DNA from 3 places in the Cytobacillus kochii genome. Region 2 is predicted to be linked to each of the others. Evidence: riboswitches for the same ligand, from Rfam matches in the RefSeq annotation. Region 2 holds a riboswitch; each other region holds the start of a gene.

Region 1 (8,381 bases), 1.0 Mb from region 2:
AATGGCCCATAAGGTTCAAGTACTGGTTCTAAAAAAAAGTCAATTCCACCACTAACAATATAAAGAGGGATATCGTTTTCGTGTGTATATCTAACAAAAGCTGAAAATCCTTCACGAATTTCTGCACTATTTAATACAAAATGGATAATCTCTTCTTTTTTACTTGTTGGTAAAAGTGAGAAGAGATTTTTAACACCCTCTTGGATAGAGATATTTTGAGCTAAAATATCTTCCTTGATCTGTTTTGCCTCAATAGGACCGAAATGCTCCATAATCTTTACAATGTTATCGTTATTCGTAATTGTTCCATCAAAATCACAAAAAATCATTGGTTTTGTCATCTTTTACGACGTACCTCCCCATTTTGCTAATGCTGCTTCCAATTCTTGCGCTTTTGTTGCACGATGAGTATTTTGTTGTATGACGTGGTCAATGGCTTGCCTAAAGGCTCTCACGCCAGCTGCTGCTCCTTCAGGATGACCATGGACCCCTCCGCCCGCATTAATTATACAATCATTGCCAAAATCATGATAAAGCAACGGAACTAAACCTGGATGAATGCCTGCTGAGGGGACCGGGAATGCCTGATTCAAGCCATTTTCTTCGGTTAACTGTCTAGCGATAGCTAAGGTTTTTTCTTTTTCCAAGGCAACAGAACCATATGGAGAAGGAAATAAAGAGAAATCTGCACCTGCTAAGCGAGTAAGATTACCGAGTAATAAGTCAGGAGCCACACCATAGAAGTTTGAAGAAGTATAGGCCCCACTATATGCAGGATGTGCCATGATAGGTAACTGCACTTCACTGTTTTCAGCTAGTGTTTGGAGCATATCTAGACCGTAAGTGTGAACATTGAATAATAATGCATCCGCCCCTAATTCGGTCGCATGTTTTGCTTTATCTACTAAATCCATTGTTCTCCCAGATAAATTGACTGCATAATGTGTCCTTTTTCCAGTCTTTTCATAGACTTCATCTAGTATTTCTTTACCTGCGATAATTCTGTCTTCAAAAGAGATGTTGACATCAAAAAGAATTTCATCATCTTTTACAATATCAACGCCTCCCATAGCCTGGTCTCTTAACTGTTCTCTTAAGAAGTGAATATCCCTGCCGATGATGCCTTTAAATATACTCATAAGTAATGGGCGGTCTTGAGTATTTAGTTTCGATCTTATATTTTTTATACCGAATTTTGGTCCTGGAAAACGGGAAAGATCCTCATTATCAAATTCTAGGTTTAATAATTTTACTTCACCATCTAGAGATAACTTTCCAAATACGGTTGTTAAGATTGCTGGAATATCAAATGTGAAATTATATGTAGGGTAGGCGATACTAATTTCGCACCTTACTTCACCGAATCGATTGGGATGTTCATCATCATAAAACTCTTGTAGTGCAGTGACTCTGCCTTTATGTTTTAGTAATTGTTTTTGCTCAAGTAATGGTAACGCTGTCCACGAGCCTATCGTTAATCCTAAAGCGATATCCTCTGCTTTTTTCTCTAATGAACCGGGTCTTGCGTATACTTGATAAGTTGCAATTACATCTCCCATATGAGAACCCTCCCTGATGGTTTCGAATTTACATTGACAATAAAAAACCCTCTTCTTAATCAATAAGAAGAGGGTTAGTTCGCAGTGATAGAACCTTCTCCTTATCTGTCAGCATGATTGCTGCAAGAATTAGCACCGTGTTCATTTAGAATCGGTTGCCGGGCTTCATCGGGCTCGTCCCTCCGCCTGCTCTTGATAAGAAAATTTATGATTATCGTTTTAAATTTTTGCACAATTGTATTATGTCACCAGGTGTTTTATCTGTCAACAGAGAATTTTTTACGTTATATGACAAAATTCCTTTATCCATAAAAAGATGAAAAGTTTTTTAAAAAAAGATTGACACTTTTTTATAATCGGTGCTAGTATTTGCTCAAGATATTTCAAAAAATGAATCTTTTATACTCTTATCAAGAGCAGGTGGAGGGAAATATGGCCCGATGAAACCCAGCAACCGACCGTAATATCGTTGTGAAACGAGGCGCAGCTAGAGAATTTCTGCGCCTAATGTAAGGCACGGTGCTAATTCCATTCAGAAGTTATTCTGAAAGATGAGAGGCAAAATCGTCATGACGAATGCCTCTTTCTGTACTGGAAAGGGGCATTTTTGTTTCTGTAGTGACAAAGCAGGTCCGACTATATCTCTTCATGTAGTCACCCCTGTTTTGTGCCACAGATAAATAAAGAAATAAGGGGGAAGAGATATGGCTGTTTTAGAAAATATAGGTTACCGCGCTTTGACAGAGGAATCTGCGTGTGAATACGTGAAGAGTTTAAAGCTGTTTTTACCGGATGAAAAAATAACGGTGGAAGAGATTGGTGATGGTAATTTGAATTATGTTTACCGTATTACTTCTAATCGTAAAAGTGTAATTATTAAGCAAGCACTCCCTTATGCAAAAGTAGTCGGGGAAAGCTGGCCACTAACACTTAAACGAGCAAAACTGGAGGCAGAAGTCCTTAAGAAGCATGGTGAATTCGTTCCTCACCTCCTCCCAGCAGTACTAGCAACAGATGAAGAGCTAGCATTAACTGTGATGGAGGATCTTTCCCATCTGACAATTGTAAGAGACGGATTGATTCAAGGGGATCATTATCCGAAGTTATCAGCTCATATTGGGGAGTACCTAGCAAAGACATTGTTTTCAACTTCAGATTTTGCTCTTCATCCGTTTGAGAAAAAGAAATTGGTCGCTAAATTTTCAAATCCGGAACTATGTAAAATCACTGAGGATTTAGTATTCACCGATCCATTTTTTGATGTGGAAACGAATGATTTTGAAGCTGAGTTGGCTGAAGTGGTTCAGCAACTATGGGCTAATGACAAGTTGAAGCTTGAAGTAGCCAAAATAAAATATGCTTTTCTCACAGAAGCAGAGAGCTTACTACATGGTGACCTACATACAGGGAGTATATTTGCGAGTAAGAGTGAGACGAAGGTGATTGATCCTGAGTTCGGCTTTTATGGTCCGATTGGATTTGATGTCGGTCAATATATTGCCCATCTCATTTTCCAAGTACTTGTACGAAACGAAAACGATAGAATCGTTATTCGTCAACAGATTGAAGAAGTATGGGATGTGTTTTCTCAATATTTTTCAGAAGCTTGGGAAAATTCTGTTGTTAATCCTTTTACGAAAGTACCAGGCGCTCTAGAATCTTTTCTAGCTAAAGTATTTAAAGATGCTATCGGAGTAGTGGGATGTGAATTAATTCGGAGAACAATCGGATTGTCTCATGTGAAGGATCTTGATGGAATAGAAGATAGTTCAATTAGATTATATGTGAAAAAGTCAACGATTCAATTAGGTTCATCCTTGATTATTAATCGCAAAAACATAGGAACAATCTCGCAACTTCTTAAGGAACTGGAGGCGTATACATCATGAGTATACCAACACCAATTGAATGGCAAGAAGGTAGATTGAAAATTCTTGATCAAACCTTATTACCCCATCAAACAAGATGGATAGAACTCGAAACCATTGAAGATGTCTTTGAGGCAATTATTCAGTTGAAAGTAAGAGGGGCGCCAGCTATTGGAATTACTGCTGCTTATGGTTTAGCGATTGCTGCAAAAAAATACGAAGGGGTCGACATTGAAACTTTCCATCTTAGAATTCATGAAGATTATCTTTATCTAGCGGGCTCTAGACCGACAGCTGTTAATTTGTTCTGGGCTTTGGATCGAATGATGAAAGTAATAGAAACGCTGTATTCAACAGAGGAGACAATTATCAGTTTGGAGCAAGAAGCAAAGAAAATACATCAAGAAGACGAGGAGATTTGTCGGCAAATTGGTGAAAATGCACTAAGTCTATTGAATGGTAGGAAAAAGGTATTAACGATTTGCAATGCGGGAACGATTGCTACGGGAAAATATGGTACAGCGCTAGCGCCGTTTCATTTAGGCAAGGAGAAGGGTGTTGACTTTCAAGTATATGCTTGTGAAACGAGACCGGTTCTTCAGGGAGCGCGTCTAACTGCTTGGGAGCTTCAACAGTCCAATGTGGATGTGACGGTCATTACTGATAATATGGCTGCTCATACCATAGCAACCAAGGGGATTGAAGCGATTATAGTCGGGGCCGATCGTATTGCCAGCAATGGAGATACAGCGAATAAAATCGGTACATGGCAACTAGCTATTTTAGCAAACTATTTTCAAATTCCTTTCTATGTAGCTGCGCCATTGTCGACATTTGACTTTTCTATCGCATCAGGGGCAGATATTCCGATTGAGGAGAGGTTGGCAGAAGAGGTGACTCATATTGGGGCAAACCAGATCACACCAGAAGGAACGAAAGTGTTTAATCCGGCGTTTGATGTGACAACGGCTAATTTAATTACTGCAATTGTTACTGAAAAAGGCATTTTTGAAGCTGATCGAAACAAATTGGCACAATTGAATAAAGCAGAAGAGGGAGTTAGGGCATGAAGAACAATCGTATACTATTAGCGTTTCTTATTATTTTTATTTTAATCTTGGCAGGCTGCCAGCCAAAAGGGAGCAATTCAAGTAGTGAAGCAACTGCATCAACTAAAGAGAATAGTGTACATCCGTTAGCTAATAAAAAGATCGCACTAATCATGCAAATTAATTTAGGAACTTTTTCTGCACAATATATTGAAGGGGTAAAAGAGCAGGTAGAAAAGTTTGGTGGAACCGTTCAAGTATTTACTTCTGAAGGTGACTTAGCAAAAATGGCTTCCAATTTAGATGCAGCGATTAATCAAAAATTTGATGGGATATTAATTGATCATGGAACGAAGGAAGCGTTAACGCAAGGAGTAGAAAAAGCGGCTGCACAAAATATACCTGTAGTGGTCTTTGATGCTGATATTGCAGTGAAAGATGTAACTGTACTTCAACAAGGCGATGAAGAAATGGCGAAGTTGACATTAACCAAGCTTGCTGCAGATGCAGGAGGGAAAGCAAATATTGTTAAGATTTGGGTAGCTGGATTTGCACCGATGGAAAGAAGACAAGTAGCTTATGAACAATTTTTAAAAGAGAATACAGATATTAAGGAAGTAGCAGCATTTGGTGCTGCCACCGATAATACAGCATTAGATACTCAAGCACAAATGGAAGCAATCCTAAAACAATATCCAAATGAAGGTGAAATAACAGCAGTTTGGGCAGCGTGGGATGAGTTTGCTAAAGGAGCTGTCAGAGCGCTAGAGCAAGCAGGAAGAGAAGATATTAAAGTCTACGGGATTGATATGAGTGACGAGGATCTGCAACTGATACAAAAAGAAAACAGTTCATGGGAAGCGACAGCTGCCGTTGATCCAAAAGATATTGGTCGTATTCAAGTTCGATATTTGTACCAAAAATTAAATGGTGATTCTCCAAAAGAAAAAGTTATCCTTGATCCTGTTTTTGTAGAGAAAAGTCAATTACCTGATGAGGCCATTACAACAAATGAACTGCATGAATATATTGATGGTTGGGGAGAAAGTGAACAAGGCTATACGGAAGAACTAAAAGCACTTGAGGGCAATTGAATGAAATGGTTTGTAGCTAGTCAACCGACTTTTAGAGAGTCGGTTTTCCTATCTATGGAGGGGGTCTCCTTTAAATGAGTGAAGTTGTTTTGGAAATGAAAAAGATGAGTAAAAGTTTTGGAAAAGTTACGGCATTAAAGAACGGGGAGTTAGTGGTTCATAAAGGAGAAATACATGCCTTGCTTGGAGCAAATGGAGCTGGGAAAAGTACATTAATGAAGATTCTCTCTGGGGTATATAGACAAGACCAAGGAGAAATTTTGATTAACCACGAAAAAGCAACTTTTCAACACCCTAGTGACGCGAAAGAAAAAGGAATATTTTGCGTTTATCAGGAGGTTGATACAGCCATTGTTCCACAGCTTACTGTAGCAGAAAATATTATGCTTGATCGCTTTTCACAAGAGAAAGGGTGGTACTTCTCTCGTAAGGATCTACATCGTCAGGCGCAGGAAGCATTAACATTACTCGATGTGAATGATATTGATCTAAACCAAGCAGCTTCAAAGCTAAGTCTTGCTAAAAAGCAATTGGTTCTCATAGCTCGGGCGTTAGTTCAAACGACTAAAGTCATTATTTTTGATGAGCCAACCGCTCCATTATCACATAGAGAAGCAGAGAAACTATTTCATGTAATTAGGCAACTGAGAGTAAAAGGAATTGGTTGTATTTTTATTACACATCGATTACCTGAAGTATTCGCCATTGCAGATGTGGTAACGGTTATGAGAGACGGATGTCGGATTTCAACCGTACCAATTGCTCAGATAACGCAGGAAATGGTGATTGAACAAATGCTTGGAGAAGTATGGCATGAGGAAAGAAACGTTCTGCACAGTTATAAACGAGGGGAAGAGGTTTTAGCACTTAAGAATCTCAATCTAGGAAAGTTACAAAATATTAGTTTAAATGTATATGAAGGTGAAGTTGTAGGAATTGCGGGATTAGTAGGTGCGGGAAAGACGGAACTAGCAAAAACAATATTTGGAAATACACCAGCCGCGTCAGGAGAAATCAGAGTCTCTGGTAAGAAGATACAAGTGAAGCATCCAAAAACAGCTATTGCTTGTGGTATCACTCATATTCCTGAAGAAAGGCGGAAAGAAGGTCTATTCATTAATGAAACGATATCGAAGAATGTAACATTCCCACAGCTAAAAAAGTACGTAAAAGGGGGATTTATTAACAGAAAGGCTGAGAGAAAAGCGACTGAAGAAGTAATTTCAACTTTGCAGGTGAAAGCAAATGATGTGGACGTAGAGGTGAATCATTTAAGTGGGGGAAATCAGCAAAAGATCGTTATCGGTAAGTGGTTATCAAGTGAAGCGAAGGTTTATTTATTTGATGAGCCTACTAAGGGTGTGGACATCGGTGCGAAAAGAGAGATTCTTAAACTAATTCAACAGCTTGCAAAGGAAGGCAAGGCCATTTTGTATTTTAGTAGTGAAATCCAAGAATTATTAACAGTTTGCCATAGAGTATTAGTGATGTATGATGGCAAAATCGTGAAAGAGTTTGCGCAAAAAGAGGCAACGCAAGAAAAGATTCTGTTATATGCAAGTGGTGGAAAGGAAGTCAATCATGAAGGACCAATTGATCGCATTTCTATTTAAATACGGGGCAATTACTTTACTTATTCTTATTATTTTCTATTTTACAAGTGTGAGCCCATTCTTTTTAACCTATGATAATTTTTCAGATATATTACGTTCCATTTCGATTGTCACTGTGCTCGCGCTCGGGGTCACATTTACATTAGTAGTTGACGGCTTTGATTTATCTGTTGGCTCCACGATGTCATTAGCAACTGTTTTTACTGCTTCATTGATGGTTTGGTATGATTTACCTCTATGGTTAGTTCTACTATTACCAATTATCGTTGGAGTGGCAGTTGGATTATTTAATTCGTTCTTAATTGTTGTGATAGGTATTCCCGATTTATTAGCAACATTGAGCAGTATGTACATCGTAGCGGGATTACATCGGACTTATACAGAAGGATACTCTATTTATAACCATATGCCACTGACATCTGGTGGGACAGCAATTGGTGAGTTTTCTAATGCCTTTCTATGGATTGGTCAAGGCCATTTATTAGGTATCCCCGTACCTGTATGGATCATGATTATTCTAGTGTTAGCGTCCTACTGTTTTTTAAATTATACGAGATGGGGCAGAATTTTTTATATGACTGGAGGGAATGCCGAAGCTGCGACCTTATCTGGTGTAAAAGTAAAGAAAATCAAATGCATGGCTTATGTGATTTCAGGAATTTTTGCTAGCATAGCAGGCATTTTATTTACTGCTAGGGTAGGATCAGGGCAAATCGATGCAGGTGCACCACTCCTGATGGAAGCTGTTGCAGCTGTATTTGTTGGCTACTCGGTACTAGGGGCTGGAAAACCAAATGCGTTAGGTACATTTTTTGGCGCAGCAGTCATTGGCGTATTATTAAATGGTTTAACTATCTTGAATCTACCCTATTATGCTTTTGATATTATTAAAGGAACTGTACTCGTTTTAGCATTGGCAGTGACTTATATGTATGCGAAAAATAAGTTCTCAACAAATAGCTTATAGAAGTAGTAGTAGTGGGTGAGGCACTTTTGTAGTTGCAGGTAGCTAATCACTTCCATTGGCAGATAAATGTATGTTTTAGTTGATAAGGCAAAAGTGGTTTGTGTCTCATTTAAAAGGAGAAATAGGGATGAAAGCTTTAGCAAATGGTGTTTGCGAGTCGCTCAGATGGAAAATAGGAAACGAGAGGTGAGCAAATGGTGTTTGCGAGTCGCTCAGATAGAAAACAGGAAA
Region 2 (8,381 bases):
TTAAGAGTCTTAGGAGCTAGGATGTAACGCTTTTCTCCATCTACATAATTAATTAGTGCAATGTTAGCTGAGCGGTTTGGATCATACTCGACTGTAGCAACGCGACCTGGTATTCCATCTTTGTCACGTTTAAAGTCGATGATACGATATTGACGTTTATGACCGCCGCCTTGATGACGAACTGTCAACTTACCTTGGTTGTTACGGCCACCTTTGCGCTTTACTGGAGCAAGCAAAGATTTTTCTGGTTTGTCTGTAGTGATTTCTGCGAAATCAGATACCGTCATGCCGCGACGACCATTAGAGGTAGGTTTGTATTTTTTAATCGCCATTTCATTTCCCTCCTCTTCTTGTTAGAAATTAAGCTTCAAAGATTTCGATTTCTTTGCTGTCAGCAGTTAGTTTAACAATCGCTTTACGGCGTTTGTTTGTATAACCACCGAATTTACCCATGCGCTTGAATTTACCTTTGTAGTTCATGATGTTCACTTTTTCAACTTTTACATCAAAGATTTCTTGAACAGCATCTTTAACTTGAGTTTTATTAGCTCTTACATCAACTTCAAAAGTATATTTTTTGTCAGCCATGATGTCAGTAGAACGTTCAGTGATAACGGGGCGCTTAATGATATCGCGTGCATCCATTATGCAAGCACCTCCTCTACTTTTTCGACCGCTTGCTTCGTCATGATCAATTTATCATGATTTAAAACGTCTAATACGCTGATTCCGTTAGCAGTAACAACTGTTACTCCAGGGATGTTACGAGCAGATAATGCTACGTTTTCATCGATGTCTGCAGTTACGATTAATGCTTTAGAATCTACAGAAAGACCTTTAAGTACACCTTTAAAGTCTTTTGTTTTTGGAGCTTCGAAAGATAGAGTTTCTAATACTAGAATGTTCTCTTCCGCAACTTTAGTAGATAACGCTGATTTGATAGCTAAGCGACGAACTTTTTTAGGTAATTTGTAGCTATAGCTGCGTGGTACAGGACCAAATACAGTACCGCCTCCGCGCCATTGTGGTGAACGAATTGAACCTTGACGAGCACGACCTGTGCCTTTTTGACGCCATGGTTTACGTCCTCCGCCAGCTACTTCAGAACGAATTTTAGTTTTATGAGTTCCTTGACGTAGAGAAGCTCTTTGCATAATAACAGCTTCAAACATCACGTGGTTGTTTGGCTCGATACCAAAGATTGAGTCGTTCAGCTCAATATCGCCAACTTGTGAACCACTTTGGTTTAATAATGCAACTTTAGGCATTCTTACTTCCTCCTTTCCGGGTTATTACTTTGCTTTAACCGCACTTACTAGTTTTAGAAGCGCTTTTTTAGAGCCAGGTACATTACCTTTTACTAATAGAAGATTGCGTTCTGCATCTACTTTTACGATTTCAAGGTTTTGTACTGTGATTTGTTCTCCGCCCATGCGACCAGGTAATAATTTACCTTTGAATACGCGGTTTGGAGCAACAGGACCCATTGAACCTGGGCGACGGTGGTAACGTGAACCGTGTGCCATTGGTCCGCGAGATTGTCCGTGGCGTTTAATTGCACCTTGGAAACCTTTACCTTTTGAAATTCCTGTTACATCAATTTTTTCACCTTCAGCGAAAATATCAACTTTGACTTCCTGACCAACTTCATACTCAGCTAAGTCAGCTCCGCGTAATTCGCGAACGAAGCGCTTAGGAGTAGTATCAGCTTTAGCAGCGTGTCCTTTTTCCGGTTTGTTTGAAAGCTTTTCGCGTTTATCTTCAAAACCGATTTGGATTGCTTCGTATCCATCAGTATCAACTGATTTCTTTTGAAGAACAACGTTTGGAGTAGCTTCAACCACTGTTACCGGGATAAGATCACCGTTTTCAGCAAATACTTGAGTCATACCAATCTTTCTTCCTAAGATTCCTTTGGTCATTTCAGTCACACCTCCTAGATTGTTTTAATGTATTAATTAAAGTTTAATTTCGATATCAACACCAGATGGTAAGTCTAAACGCATTAATGAATCGACTGTTTGTGGTGTTGGATTAATGATGTCGATTAAACGTTTGTGTGTACGCATTTCGAATTGCTCACGAGAATCTTTATATTTATGCACCGCACGAAGAATTGTGTAAACTGACTTTTCAGTTGGCAATGGGATTGGACCAGATACAGCCGCACCAGAGCGTTTTGCAGTTTCAACGATTTTTTCAGCAGATTGATCAAGAATTCTGTGATCATAAGCTTTTAAACGAATACGAATTTTTTGTTTTGCCATTATTTTCCCTCCTTTTCGCCTATTTTCATATAGACATTCTCCGTGAAAATTTCCCACACACTCGCCATGGCAAAGCGGCCGGGTGTGTCAGCAACCTTTCACTTCATCGCAGTCAAAGACCAACATTGTCTATTATACAGAAAAGACATAACAAATGCAACTATTGATTGCGTTTCTCTCTGTTCTGCACACTTTTAACATTATAACTGCTGTGAATAGTGTTTTCAAGTATATCTTCCTCTTTACATCATTTTCTAAAAAAACGCTTATACAATTATTTATTTTTAAATTTTCTAACTTTTTATTTGACAAACATAGGCTCATTCATGTAAATTTTACTCAATAAAATATTTTTTATTTCTTATCATGAGAGGTTGAGGGATAGGCCCGATGACACCTCAGCAACCATCAATAGTGAACGCTATTGAAAAGGTGCTAATTCCTACAAGCTATACGCTTGAAAGATGAGAAGATGACTATGATGATAATAGGCCTTCTTCTTGAGGGCCTTTTTTATTTTCTCTTTGGCTTCTCATCCATTGAATTCAACAAAATAATGAATTGAAGGAGTGAGACCTTTGAACTTCCTTGAAAAAATGAAGAACCAAGTATTAATTGCTGACGGTGCGATAGGAACACTTCTTTATTCTTATGGTACAGATACATGTTTTGAAGAATTGAACCTCTCAGCACCGGAACAAATTCAGCACATTCATCAAGCTTATCTCGGGGCAGGTGCGGATTTAATTCAAACAAACTCCTATGCTGCGAATTATTTAAAATTGAAACGGTATGGCCTAGAGGATTCAGTCAAAGAGATTAATAGTGCGGCTGTAAAACTGGCACGATCTAGTATTCAACATCATCAGGCATATGTGCTCGGCACAATTGGAGGTGTACGAGGATTAAATCCCCTCTCTATTCCTCTAGATGAAATTAAACGTAACTTTCGTGAACAGCTATACTGCTTATTGTTAGAAGGCGTAGATGGGCTCCTTCTTGAAACATATTATGATTTAGAAGAACTAGAAACGGTTCTCTCTATTGCCCGAAAAGAAACGGATATACCTATTATTGCACAAGTGTCTTTACAAGAAGTCGCTATTTTACAAAATGGGACGTTAATTAATGACGCCTTAAAAAGATTAGAAGCTAAAAGGGCAGATGTTGTCGGGGTAAACTGCCGTTTAGGTCCACATCATATGTTAGAGACACTCTCCTCCGTTGAATTACCTCAGCACGCGTTTTTATCTGCATATCCTAACGCGAGTCTACCTGCCTATATCGATGGTACGATTCAATATAAGGAAGGCGAAGACTATTTTAGAAAATCAGCGAAGTCCTTCCTTAAGCAAGGTGTTCGGCTGCTTGGTGGTTGCTGCGGAACGACACCGGGCCATATTAAAGCATTTGCAGACGAAGTTAGGCATGCTGTACCTATTCTTGAAAAACAAGTAACAAATAAAAGGAAACCTAAAATAGAGAGAATTACAATCGAACGCACCAATACGCCGTTAGAGACACTTGTACAAGAAAAACGCACCATCATCGTCGAACTAGACCCACCTAAGAAGCTATCAACTGCTAAATTTTTTGAAGGTGCCAGAGCCTTAAAAGATGCTGGTGTTGATGCAATTACACTCGCAGATAACTCTCTTGCCACACCACGAATCGCAAATGAAGCCCTAGCACATATCATCCACAAGGATACAAACGTTCGACCACTTGTCCACCTCTCCTGTAGAGATCGAAACTTAATCGGCATACAATCACATCTCATGGGTCTTCATACATTAGGGTTGCATGATATTTTAGCCATAACTGGGGATCCGGCAAGAGTTGGCAATTTCCCAGGCGCTTCATCTGTATTTGATTTATCTTCCTTTGAATTAATAGAAATGATTAAACAATTTAATGAAGGAATTTCCCCTTCAGGTTCTGAACTTGGTGAAAATGCCGTCTTTTCTGTCGGGGCAGCATTTAATCCTCATGTCAAATCATTAGATAAAGCTGTTGCCCGACTTGAAAGGAAAATAAAAGCAGGCGCTGATTATTTCGTGTCACAGCCAGTGTTTTCAATAACACAACTATTAGAGATTCATGAGGCAACAAAGCATCTTTCCTCACCTATTTTCATCGGAATGATGCCACTGATTAGCAGCAAAAATGCAGAGTATCTTCATAACGAAGTGCCTGGCATCAAGATTACTCAAACGACCCGCGACAGAATGGCAAAAGCCGTTAACCCTATTCTTGCTGAGAAAGAAGGCTTATTAATTACAAAAGAGTTGATCGATGCAGCCTTAGAACTCTTTCAAGGCATCTACCTTGTTACCCCTTTCCTTAGATATCAACTCACAACCGAACTGACCAATCATATTAGAAGAAAAGATCAACAGAAGAAGGAGCATCATTATGTCAAAAGTAGCCATCACTAAACAAATGAAAGAAAAGATTTTAATCATGGATGGGGCAATGGGCACCATGCTACAAGAAGCCCACCTAACAGCAGATGACTTTGGTGGTGAGGATCTAGAAGGTTGTAATGAATACCTCACACTTACGCGACCTGAATTGATCCAATCCATTCATGAAGCTTATCTTTCGGCAGGGGCAGATATAATTGAAACAAATACATTCGGAGCGACGCGTATCGTTTTAGAAGAATATAATATTGGGCATTTAAGTGAATTGTTAAACCGCAGAGCGGCTGAAATTGCTATAAAAGCAGCGCATAAATACGACAAGCCTAATCATCCGCGATATGTAGCAGGATCTATGGGACCAACTACTAAGACATTAAGCGTCACCGGTGGAACAACTTTTAAACAATTAGTCCTGGATTATCGTACACAAGCCATAGGACTCATTGACGGTGGTGTAGATTTATTATTAATAGAAACAAGCCAAGATCTCCTTAATGTAAAAGCTGCTTTCCTAGGGATTAAAGAAGCCTTTCATCATACAAAGAAAGAACTCCCTATTATGATATCAGGGACAATAGAGCCGATGGGCACCACTTTGGCAGGGCAAAACATCGAAGCATTTTACATTTCAATAGAGCACATGAAACCAATAGCTGTTGGGCTCAACTGCGCAACTGGACCGGAATTTATGCAAGAGCATATTCGCTCTCTAGCACAACTCTCTTCAACTGGTGTTAGCTGTTATCCTAATGCAGGCTTACCAGATGAAGACGGCTGTTATCACGAAACAGCAGAATCTCTATCTACAAAGCTTTTGGATTTTGCCACACAGGGCTGGGTGAATATCGTCGGTGGTTGTTGCGGTACCACACCAGCGCATATCACAGCAATCAGTCAAGCATTAGCCCATGTACCGTCCCGTCCCATTACTAAAAAGAGACAGCATAAACTATCAGGTATTGAACCCCTTACCTATGATGAATCTATTAGACCGATCATGGTTGGTGAGCGGACAAATGTCATTGGCTCAAAAAAATTCAAACGGTTGATTAATGAAGGAAAGTATGAGGAAGCATCGGAAATTGCTAGAGCCCAAGTTAAAAAAGGAGCAAGCGTCATTGATATATGTCTTGCTGATCCTGATCGTAATGAAATAGAAGATATGGACCATTTTTTAGCTGAAGTAACGAAAAAAATCAAAGTTCCCCTAGTCATTGATTCAACTGATGATGAAGTAATCGCCAAAGCTCTTACCTACTCTCAAGGCAAAGCTATAATCAATTCGATTAACTTAGAAGATGGTGAGGACCGATTCGCCTTTGCTGCAAAGCTTATCCATCAGTACGGAGCAGCCATTGTTGTCGGTACCATTGATGAGGAAGGCATGGCCATCACAGCTGAAAACAAGCTAGCTATAGCTAAACGGGCCTATCACATCCTCGTTGAGCAGTATCAAGTACCTCCAGAGGATATTATCTTCGACCCCCTGGTTTTTCCTGTCGGCACTGGTGATGAACAATATATTGGTTCTGCTAAAGAAACTGTACTTGGTATTAAACTTATTAAAGAAGCTCTACCGGAGGCGAAAACGATTTTAGGCATTAGTAATGTGTCCTTTGGTCTTCCGAGTGTGGGGAGAGAAATTTTAAATTCCGTCTTCCTCTTTCATTGCACGAAAGCCGGGCTAGACTACGCAATCGTCAATACAGAAAAGCTAGAGCGTTTCCCAAGCATCCCTAAAAATGAAGTCGAATTAGCAGAGAAGCTTCTCTTTCAAACCAGCGATAGCATTTTAGCTGATTTTACTGACTTTTATCGTGATAAGAAGAAGGAAAAAAGGATAGAAACCCATTTACTATCATTAGAAGAACGTTTATCAAGCTATATAATAGAAGGAACAAAAGAAGGCCTTCTCCCAGATTTAGAAAGAGCATTAGCGAAATACCCAAATCCATTAGATATTATCAACGGACCATTAATGAATGGTATGGCAGAAGTAGGTAGATTGTTTAATGATAATCAATTAATTGTTGCAGAAGTCTTACAAAGTGCAGAAGTAATGAAAGCATCAGTCGCCTTTTTAGAACCTTATATGGAAAATGATAAACAAACATCTACAAGTAAGGGGAAAGTTTTACTCGCAACCGTCAAAGGTGATGTCCATGATATCGGCAAGAATCTTGTGGATATTATTCTCTCTAACAATGGGTTTGAAACCATTGATCTTGGAATTAAAGTCTCTTCTGCTGATCTTATCGCAGCGATTAGAGAGGAAAAACCCAACATCATTGGACTCTCTGGCTTACTCGTAAAGTCAGCACAACAAATGGCATTAACAGCAAAGGACTTACAGGATGCCCATATACAAACCCCCATTATGGTGGGGGGAGCTGCCTTATCTCGCAAATTTACGAATAATAAAATCGCCCCTAACTACCAAGGACTCGTCTTATATGCAAAAGATGCAATGACCGGTCTGAGTTTAGCAAATGAAATCCGAGAACCAAGTCGCTATAGTGAATTATTTCAAGCACAAATCTCGAGAGCAGCAAAAACTAACAAAGAAGAAACCCAATTGATAAAAAAATATTCCGAACCATCCGTTGGCGTGAAAACCGTTCAAGAAGCTCCTATTTTTCAACCGCAAGATTTAAAGAGACATTTAATTACAAATCTCTCTTTTCACCATATTGAACCATATATTAACCGTAAAATGCTGCTATATCATCTTGGGGTTAAAAATCAAAAAAGGGAGCTCACTAATGAAAAACTGGATAAGGTGAATAACCTATTAGACTCACTGATCCATGAAATAATTAAAAATAACTGGATACAACCAAAGGCTACTTACCAATTCTTCAAAGCAAAGGCCAATGGAAATGATGTCATAATAATGAATAAAGACGAACTTCCTATTGAAGAGTTTGCATTCCCTAGACAAGAAAAAGGAAAAAACCTTTGTCTTGCTGATTATCTAAGAGAAAAGCAAACAGACTACGTATGTTTTTTTGCTGTAACAGCTGGAAAGGGAATACGAAAGGCAGCTACACAATTAAAAGAGGAAGGCAGATTTCTAGAAAGTCACGCATTGCAAGCAATTGCGTTAGAAACAGCTGAAGGTCTGGCTGAGTATATTCATAGACAGATTAGGGATAAATGGGGATTTCCAGATCACCCAACAATGACGATGGATGAGCGTTTTGCGGCTAAATATCAAGGACAACGATTTTCGTTCGGTTACCCAGCCTGTCCAAATTTAGAAGATCAAGCAAAGTTATTTCGTCTTATACAACCAGAGGATATTGATATCGAATTAACAGAAGGTTATATGATGGAACCTGAAGCTTCTGTTACGGCTATGGTGTTTTCACATCCCGAAGCAAGATACTTTAATGTACACTCTTCTTCATGATTGATGTAAAAAAGCATAAAGAAAAAGCAGCCGGCGTCCCGACTGCTTTTTCTATGAAAGGCGTCCCCTTCAAATATCGTAAATCAAAATTTATTACTCAACGATTGTAGCAACTACGCCAGCGCCTACAGTACGTCCACCCTCACGGATAGAGAATTTAGTACCTTCTTCGATAGCGATTGGAGAGATAAGTTCAACGTTCATTTCGATGTTATCTCCAGGCATAACCATTTCTACACCTTCAGGAAGGTTACAAATACCAGTTACATCAGTTGT
Region 3 (8,381 bases), 1.1 Mb from region 2:
CATTTGCAAGTTCTTTTGCTTTTACATTATATGCGTCTTGGTCTGGCCAAGTTTTGTTAGGTAATAGTACTTCATCTGGAACTCCAGTTACGTGTTGAGGGATTTCTAAACCGAATACTTGGTCAGTTACTGTCTCAACAGAATTAAGTTCGCCTTCTAGAGCAGCTTCAACCATTGCTCGTGTATAAGCAAGCTTCATACGGCTGCCTACACCATATTCGCCACCAGTCCAACCAGTGTTTACTAGGAATACTTTCGCGTTATGCTCGTCAATTTTTTTACCAAGCATTTCTGCATATTGTTGAGCTGGTAATGGTAAGAATGGTGATCCAAAACAAGTGGAGAAAGTCGCTTGTGGTGAAGTAATACCACGCTCAGTACCAGCCAGCTTAGAAGTGTATCCACTTAGGAAGTGATACATTGCTTGTTCTTTATTCAATTTAGAGATTGGAGGTAATACACCAGAAGCATCAGCTGTTAAGAAGATGATAGTGTTCGGGTGACCTGCAATACTTGGGTCAACAATATTGTCAATTGCTTGTAATTGGTAAGCCGCACGCGTGTTTTCTGTTAGCGTATTGTCCGCATAATCTGCTACGCGTGTTTCTTTGTCTAAAACAACATTCTCAAGTACTGCGCCAAAACGGATGGCATCGAAAATTTGTGGTTCTTTTTCACGTGTAAGGTCGATACACTTCGCATAGCAACCACCTTCAATGTTGAATACTCCATTTGGAGACCAGCCATGCTCATCATCACCGATTAAACGACGGTTTGGATCAGCTGATAATGTTGTTTTACCAGTTCCGGAAAGGCCAAAGAATAAAGCAACATCACCTTCGCGGCCAACATTGGCTGAACAGTGCATAGGGAGAATCCCATTTTCAGGAAGCATGTAGTTCATAACAGAGAAAATAGATTTTTTCATCTCACCAGCATACTCAGTACCACCAATAAGTACAATACGGCGTTCAAATGAAACGATAATAAAAGTTTCTGAAGCTGTACCGTCAACTGCTGGGTCTGCTTTGAAATTAGGTGCTGAAATAACTGTAAATTCAGATTCGTGATCTAATAAATCTTCTTCTGTAGGACGAATAAATAATTGGTGTGCAAAAAGGTTATGCCAAGCATATTCATTAATTACTTGGATTGGCATACGGTGTTTTTTATCCGCACCAGCAAATCCTTTGAATACGAAAACTTCTTCTTTCTCTTTTAAGAAAGCAATCACCTTGTTGTATAAGTTATTGAAGACTGCTTCAGAAATTGGTTGGTTCACACTTCCCCAGTCAATTTTATCTTTAGAGCTTGCTTCTTCAACAGTATATTTGTCTTTAGGTGAACGACCTGTATACTTACCTGTTGTCGCGCGAATTGCACCAGTAGATGTAAGAACACCTTCGTTTCTGTTTAATACTTTTTCAACTAGTTGCGGAACAGATAATTGAACTTGGATGTTTTCGCCTTTTAGTAAATCATTTAACTCAGTTATCGATACAGAATTCATCTGATGAATACCTTCCTTTATATAATATTATTTAAGAGATATGCATCTCAGTCGCTATTTGTGATTATTTCTTCAAAAATAGTATAACACATTTATTCATTCAGTCTATACTATATAAATCATTTTTATATAATTAATGAAATTGTCACAAATACAGGCAGTATTCATTATAAATAGCTTTTGCAAATTTAAAAAGGATAATCAGCAAATTTGTTGTAATTTTTATATATATTAAGGAAAAAGAACGGTATGATCTTAACTAAAATTATCCGTTATCAAAACTAAAGTTTATAGAGTCGTATATGACAATTTTTACATGGAATTGTTAATGAAAAACATTTGACTATATTCCATGTGTAAGTTATGATGAATCCTTGAACGGATACTCTCTTATCCCGAGCTGGTGGAGGGACAGGCCCTATGAAACCCAGCAACCTGCCAACTACATTTTCATGAGCAAAGGTGCTAACCTGATGCAAGGATTTATTACTACTATCCTTGAACGATAAGAGTGAAAGGCGCGAATCATTTTGCTTCAACCTTTTCACTAAATCAGAGAAGAGGTTTTTTTTCATGCTTTTTAACATGATGTTGGCGAATACGAGGAGCGGCTTTTGGAATGTACTATTTATGTATGGGAAAAAGACCAACCATTTTATTCTCAATATTCCAAGTTAGCGCATAGGTTATTAAGGGTATGAGATAAACATTGGCCCATAAATAATGAAGATTCAAATAAGGGAATGAGTTCCGTATCAAAAATAAAGACTATAATAAAGTCTTATTGATTCGATAAATAAGGAGGAAGTCAGATGTCAACAAAACGTAGATTGTTTACTTCTGAATCAGTAACTGAAGGTCATCCGGATAAGATCAGTGACCAAATATCTGATGCAATATTAGATGCTATTTTATCACAGGACCCAAATGCGAGGGTTGCTGCGGAAACGTCTGTTACTACAGGTCTTGTATTGGTTGCAGGAGAAATCACTACATCCACATATGTAGATATTCCAAAAATCGTTCGTGAAACCATTAAGGAAATTGGTTATACACGTGCAAAATATGGCTTTGACTCTGAAACATGTGCTGTATTAACTTCTATTGATGAGCAGTCAGCAGATATTGCTATGGGTGTAGACCAAGCATTAGAAGCGCGTGAAGGACAGATGACTGATGCAGAAATTGAAGCCATTGGTGCTGGAGATCAAGGTTTAATGTTTGGCTTTGCATGTAATGAAACAAAAGAGCTTATGCCATTACCTATTTCATTAGCGCATAAACTTTCTCGCCGTTTAGCTGAAGTAAGAAAAGAGGAAATCTTACCTTACCTTCGCCCAGATGGTAAAACACAAGTAACAGTAGAATATGATGAAAACAACAAACCTGTACGTATTGATACAATTGTTATCTCTACGCAGCACCATCCAGAAATCAGTTTAGAGCAAATTCAACGCAATTTAAAAGAGCATGTAATTAACCCAGTTGTTCCTACTGAATTAATTGATGAAAACACAAAATACTTCATTAACCCAACAGGTCGTTTCGTTATTGGTGGACCTCAAGGTGATGCGGGCTTAACTGGTAGAAAAATTATCGTTGACACATACGGCGGTTATGCACGTCACGGTGGTGGTGCATTCTCTGGTAAGGATGCAACGAAAGTTGACCGTTCAGCTGCTTATGCAGCTCGCTATGTAGCAAAGAATATTGTTGCTGCTGGACTAGCTGACAAAGCAGAAGTACAATTAGCATATGCAATTGGTGTTGCTCAGCCGGTATCCATCAGTATTGATACATTTGGAACTGGAGCAGTATCTGAGGATGTTTTAGTTGAAGTTGTTAGAAACAATTTTGACCTCCGTCCTGCTGGCATTATCAAAATGCTTGATTTGCGCCGTCCGATATACAAGCAAACAGCTGCTTATGGACATTTTGGCCGTACAGATATTGATTTACCTTGGGAGCGCACAGATAAAGCGGAAGAATTGCGTAAGGAAGCTTTAAAATAAATTAGAAAAGTTATGGCTGTAGAAAACTCCTTTAATGAGTTTTCTACAGTTTTTTTATGTGGGAAAGGGGCTATCATTAAATTTTAATAGACCTACAATTGAGGCGAAGCGATTAGCTCGAATATCAAGAAGTGGAATGGTCAAAGATAGCGGCGGCGCAAAAGCGATTAGCTCGTATATCAGAAGTGAAAAGACCAAAGATAGCGGCGCAAAAGTGATTCGCTCGTATATCAGAAGTGAAAAGGACCGAAGATAGTAGAGCAATAGTCGTTTTTTTAGATATTACATTAGCAAAATAAATATAATATTTTAGACTACCGATATTTTACAGAAATCCTTAAGAAAACGATTTCATAAAAATTTAAAATGAATGTCATCTTTTCGTCTTAAATTGTGGGTAAGGAATAAACAACCTTAAGTATATGAAGAAGAAAACATGAACATACTGCCTAGCATAAATCATTCCATTTTTTTTTTCGAAAGGTGAAACTTTTTAAAATAACTTATCGTCTATACAAGGTATGGGAAAAAATACAAACTAGATGAAATAAAAAGTAGGTGACGTACATAATGTGTGGTTTTATTGGTTGTATACATGATCAAGCACAAAAAGTACAAGAAGCAGATAAACAATTTGAGAATATGAATAACATTATTACTCATCGTGGACCAGATGATTCAGGATATTATCGTGCAGACCATATCCAATTTGGTTTCCGTCGATTAAGTATTATAGACATTGAAAGTGGTCATCAACCACTCACTTATGATAATGGTAAATATTGGATTATTTTCAATGGAGAAGTTTATAACTATGTTGAACTACGTGAGGAATTAATCAATAAAGGACTAACTTTTGAAACTAATTCGGATACTGAAGTGATTATTGCTTTATACAGTTATTACAAAGAGAAGGCGGCAGAAAAACTGAGAGGTATGTTTTCCTTCGTTATTTGGGATAAAGAAAAACAAGAAGTTTTTGGAGCGAGAGACCCTTTTGGAATCAAACCATTCTATTATTTTGAAGATGGTGAGACAACTTATTTTGCCTCTGAAAAGAAAAGTATTCTGCTGGCATTGAAAAACGATGTCATTAATTATGATGCTTTGCAGTATTATATGACATATCAATTTGTACCTGAACCGATGACTATGTCAGTGGGTATAAAGAAACTTGAGCCAGGTCATTATTTCAAGAAGAAAATCGGTGGCTCAATGCATATCCAGCGTTATTGGAAAGCACATTTCCAACCTGTACAAAAAGAAGAATCTCAGTTTATTAAAGAGATTCAAGATGTTTTAACTGACTCAGTTAAAATGCATATGCGCAGTGATGTACCTGTAGGTTCGTTTTTATCGGGCGGGATTGATTCTTCTATTATTGCATCCATAGCAAAACAGTTTCACCCCAATATTAAAACGTTTTCAGTAGGTTTTGAAAGAGACGGTTTTAGTGAAGTGGATGTGGCTAAAGAAACAGCCGAAAAACTAGGTGTTGAAAATATAAGCTATATCATCTCTCCAGAAGAATATATGCAAGAAGTACCTAAAATTATGTGGCACACGGATGATCCATTAGCGGACCCTGCTTGCGTTCCACTTTACTTTGTCGCAAGGGAAGCAAGAAAACATGTAACGGTGGTATTATCAGGCGAAGGTGCTGATGAATTGTTTGGTGGATATAATATTTATCGTGAACCACAGGACTTAGAAATTTTTAATAAAATGCCTTCAGCAGGAAGAAAGTTATTGCGTACCCTTTCTCGAATCATGCCAGAGGGGATGAGGGGTAAGAGCTTTATTGAACGAGGAACGACGCCAATGGAAGAACGCTACATTGGCAATGCGAAAATGTTCTTAGAACATGAAAAAAGAGAATTATTGCAGGTTTATAATGAGAAGAATGATTTTAAAGATATTACCCGTCCATTATATGCAGAAAGTGCAGCCTATGATGCGGTTAATCAAATGCAGTATATTGATATTCATACTTGGATGCGCGGAGATATTCTTTTAAAAGCAGATAAAATGACGATGGCACATTCATTAGAATTGAGGGTACCATTCCTTGATAAAGAGGTCTTTAATGTGGCTTCAACCATCCCAACTCATTTAAAAACGTCTCATCAAACAACGAAATATATCCTTCGTAAGGCAGCGGAAGGTATTGTGCCAGAACATGTGTTGAATCGTAAAAAGCTAGGCTTCCCGGTCCCTATCCGTCATTGGTTAAAAGATGAGATGTATGATTGGGCGAAAACGTTAATTAAAGAAAGTCATACAGACTATTTAATTAATAAAGAGTATGTAGTAAATTTACTCGAATTGCATGCACAAGGAAAAGCAGATTATAGTAGGAAAATCTGGACGGTACTTATGTTTATTGTGTGGCATGATGTTTTTATTGAAAAGAAATATGATTTCGAAAAGCAATTTATCTCAGCAACAACAGCACACCTTTAAGTCAACAACTGTGAAAAAGAAAGAAAACCCGGACTCAGTTCGGGTTTTCTTGTTGTTAAAGTAAAAAATGCTAAATGTCTTAACTGCACTTTATTTTTTTAATTTAAATAAGTAATTGCCTGCCTACCCATTTGTTCCCAACCCGCCTGGAACTCTTTGATAGGTGCTTTCTTATTTTTTATATTAGAGAAGGGGTCATTAAAGTATATATATTGATCATCGTATCCAGTCACTAAAACGGAATGTTCTTTATACGTAATGTCAATCACTCCGCTTGGTGTGTGCCATGTCTGAAAATAAGCATCAGGCAGTTCATTGTATTTCGTATTAATGATCACCCAGACAGGCTTCTCATTAGAGAGATGTGTTTTGATTGACGAAAAGTCATCACCAGTAAAATCATGAATCTTCTCTGGTAAATAGTTTTCTGCCAGCTCTTTAATAGGCGTATGGTAAACACCGAGACCTCGATTGTTAAAAGAGTACATATCGCCAATAAAACCGTCATTGGGGTGACCATAATAAATCTTGCCATCTTTTTTTTCAAAGGTTGCAGGGTTTTTCTTAATTTCTTTAGCTAAAGTCATTTTATCCACAGTTACGCCTGCGTGGTTGAGTAACATCGCAAGGCTTGTAACCTCACATCCGCGAGGGAGTTCTGGAAATTGTGATATGACCGGAATGTCTAATAATACTTTTTGTTTTATTTTTACGATAAATTCTTCATTGTTTGTTCCTTCCGCCCATTTGTTCTCTCGGAAAAGGGCAGCATCAGCGTGTTCCGTTGTTGCTTTCGGAGAAGGAAGAAGGAAAATTAAAATAAGAAGAGGGATAAGCAGTTGTTTAGCACCATTTTTTAGCAGTTTAATAAATAAATAAGCTAACAAAATCAATGCCAATCCAATAATAAATTTCAACAATTACACCACCTAAAAAATGTCTTCCACTTATTATCGGCGATTGAGCAAAATTTATCAGAAGTTATTGCCTTTCTTTTTTAAGTGCTTTGTAATACTGCCCTTTCTCAGCATATTCTCGTACAATCCGTTCCATATCCTTTATATCATCATCATTTAATTCACGGACTACTTTTGCTGGACGACCAAATGCTAAAGTGTTGGGAGGGATGATTTTACCTTGAGGAACAAGACTACCTGCTCCGATAAATGCACCTTCACCAATTTCTGCTCCATCTAAGACGATGGAACCCATGCCAATTAATGCTTTTTTTCTTATTTTACAACTATGTAAGATAACTTGGTGTCCAATTGTTACTTCATCTTCCAGAATGAGTGGGTTATTAGGGCTTTGGTGAAGAACTGAATTGTCTTGTATATTCACTCTTTTTCCAATATATGTGGGTGCAACATCACCGCGGATGACTGTATTGAACCAAACGCTTGATTCTTCGCCAATTTCTACATCACCCGTAATAGTTGTATAATCAGCAATAAATACATCATCAGCAATTTTGGGTTGTTTGTTATGAAAAGGATAAATCATTGTTATCATAGCTCCTTTTTACCTTAGTCAATTTAGAATGACTGTTTTCTAGCCATTCTGTTCTTTTTTAATATTATATCATGGAGAAATCATGAGAAATCGTGAAGATTTTTAAAAGGTAGGATATAATAAAGGGTAACAAACTTGAACGAAACAGAATTGTTTTTAGGAGGATCAGACGATGTGGAAATGGGAAGCTGAGGGTGAGGCAAAAGGTGTGATTGTGATGGTTCATGGGGCAATGGAACATCACGGCAGGTATGGTTGGTTAATAGAAATGTGGAGAGTATCAGGATTTCACGTTGTTATGGGTGACCTTCCGGGTCAAGGAATGACGACTAGATCACGAAGAGGGCATATTGATTCTTTTCAAGAGTATCTTATTGAGGTAAAGGATTGGATACAAGCTGCTTACACCTTTGATTTACCTGTTTTTCTTTTAGGTCATAGTATGGGTGGTTTAATAACAATACGCTTGTTACAAGAAGAAAGATTAAAGCTTGCGGGCGTTATTCTTTCATCTCCATGTTTAGGGCTTATGAAAAATCCACCAAAGCTACTCGAGATTGCGTCGTATCCTTTAAATAAAATTGCTCCTACATTGAGAGTCAATTCGGGGTTAACTATTGATATGGCAACAAGGAATGCTGATGTAAGAGAAATGGATGTAAATGACACACTGTATATTACCAAAGTGTCTGTACGATGGTTTCGTGAACTACACCAAACAATCAATCTGGCATTTGAAGATATAAAAAAGGTACAAGATGTTCCTTTACTGGTAATGCAAGGTGGAGATGACAAGATCGTTAATAAAGTTCCTGTTAAACAATGGTTCAATAAAGCCCCGTTTACTGAGAAACGTTTTAAAGAATGGCCAAAATGCTATCATG

Evidence for each region. A riboswitch is a leader RNA that binds a small molecule or an ion and turns the genes downstream of it on or off. The one in region 2 is predicted to bind S-adenosylmethionine.
Region 1: another riboswitch for S-adenosylmethionine. It lies ahead of mtnK (S-methyl-5-thioribose kinase); the one in region 2 lies ahead of LG276_RS00635 (bifunctional homocysteine S-methyltransferase/methylenetetrahydrofolate reductase).
Region 3: another riboswitch for S-adenosylmethionine. It lies ahead of metK (methionine adenosyltransferase); the one in region 2 lies ahead of LG276_RS00635 (bifunctional homocysteine S-methyltransferase/methylenetetrahydrofolate reductase).

What each region holds. Positions count from the first base shown of each region.
Region 1 covers NZ_CP085254.1:1,162,883-1,171,263, forward strand. The annotation lists gene LG276_RS06315 (2-hydroxy-3-keto-5-methylthiopentenyl-1-phosphate phosphatase) at 1-341, opposite strand, end outside; gene LG276_RS06320 (2,3-diketo-5-methylthiopentyl-1-phosphate enolase) at 345-1,559, opposite strand; SAM riboswitch class I at 1,658-1,761, opposite strand; SAM riboswitch class I at 1,964-2,117, shown strand; gene mtnK (S-methyl-5-thioribose kinase) at 2,264-3,448, shown strand; gene mtnA (S-methyl-5-thioribose-1-phosphate isomerase) at 3,445-4,497, shown strand; gene LG276_RS06335 (sugar ABC transporter substrate-binding protein) at 4,494-5,570, shown strand; gene LG276_RS06340 (sugar ABC transporter ATP-binding protein) at 5,645-7,183, shown strand; gene LG276_RS06345 (ABC transporter permease) at 7,152-8,150, shown strand; gene LG276_RS06350 (hypothetical protein) at 8,345-8,381, shown strand, end outside.
Region 2 covers NZ_CP085254.1:130,429-138,809, reverse strand. The annotation lists gene rplB (50S ribosomal protein L2) at 1-332, opposite strand, end outside; gene rplW (50S ribosomal protein L23) at 361-645, opposite strand; gene rplD (50S ribosomal protein L4) at 645-1,268, opposite strand; gene rplC (50S ribosomal protein L3) at 1,293-1,922, opposite strand; gene rpsJ (30S ribosomal protein S10) at 1,959-2,267, opposite strand; SAM riboswitch class I at 2,626-2,738, shown strand; gene LG276_RS00635 (bifunctional homocysteine S-methyltransferase/methylenetetrahydrofolate reductase) at 2,846-4,705, shown strand; gene metH (methionine synthase) at 4,683-8,105, shown strand; gene tuf (elongation factor Tu) at 8,199-8,381, opposite strand, start outside.
Region 3 covers NZ_CP085254.1:3,575,353-3,583,733, reverse strand. The annotation lists gene pckA (phosphoenolpyruvate carboxykinase (ATP)) at 1-1,510, opposite strand, end outside; SAM riboswitch class I at 1,898-2,022, shown strand; gene metK (methionine adenosyltransferase) at 2,323-3,522, shown strand; gene asnB (asparagine synthase (glutamine-hydrolyzing)) at 4,093-5,985, shown strand; gene LG276_RS18170 (C39 family peptidase) at 6,084-6,905, opposite strand; gene LG276_RS18165 (gamma carbonic anhydrase family protein) at 6,967-7,488, opposite strand; gene LG276_RS18160 (alpha/beta hydrolase) at 7,670-8,381, shown strand, end outside.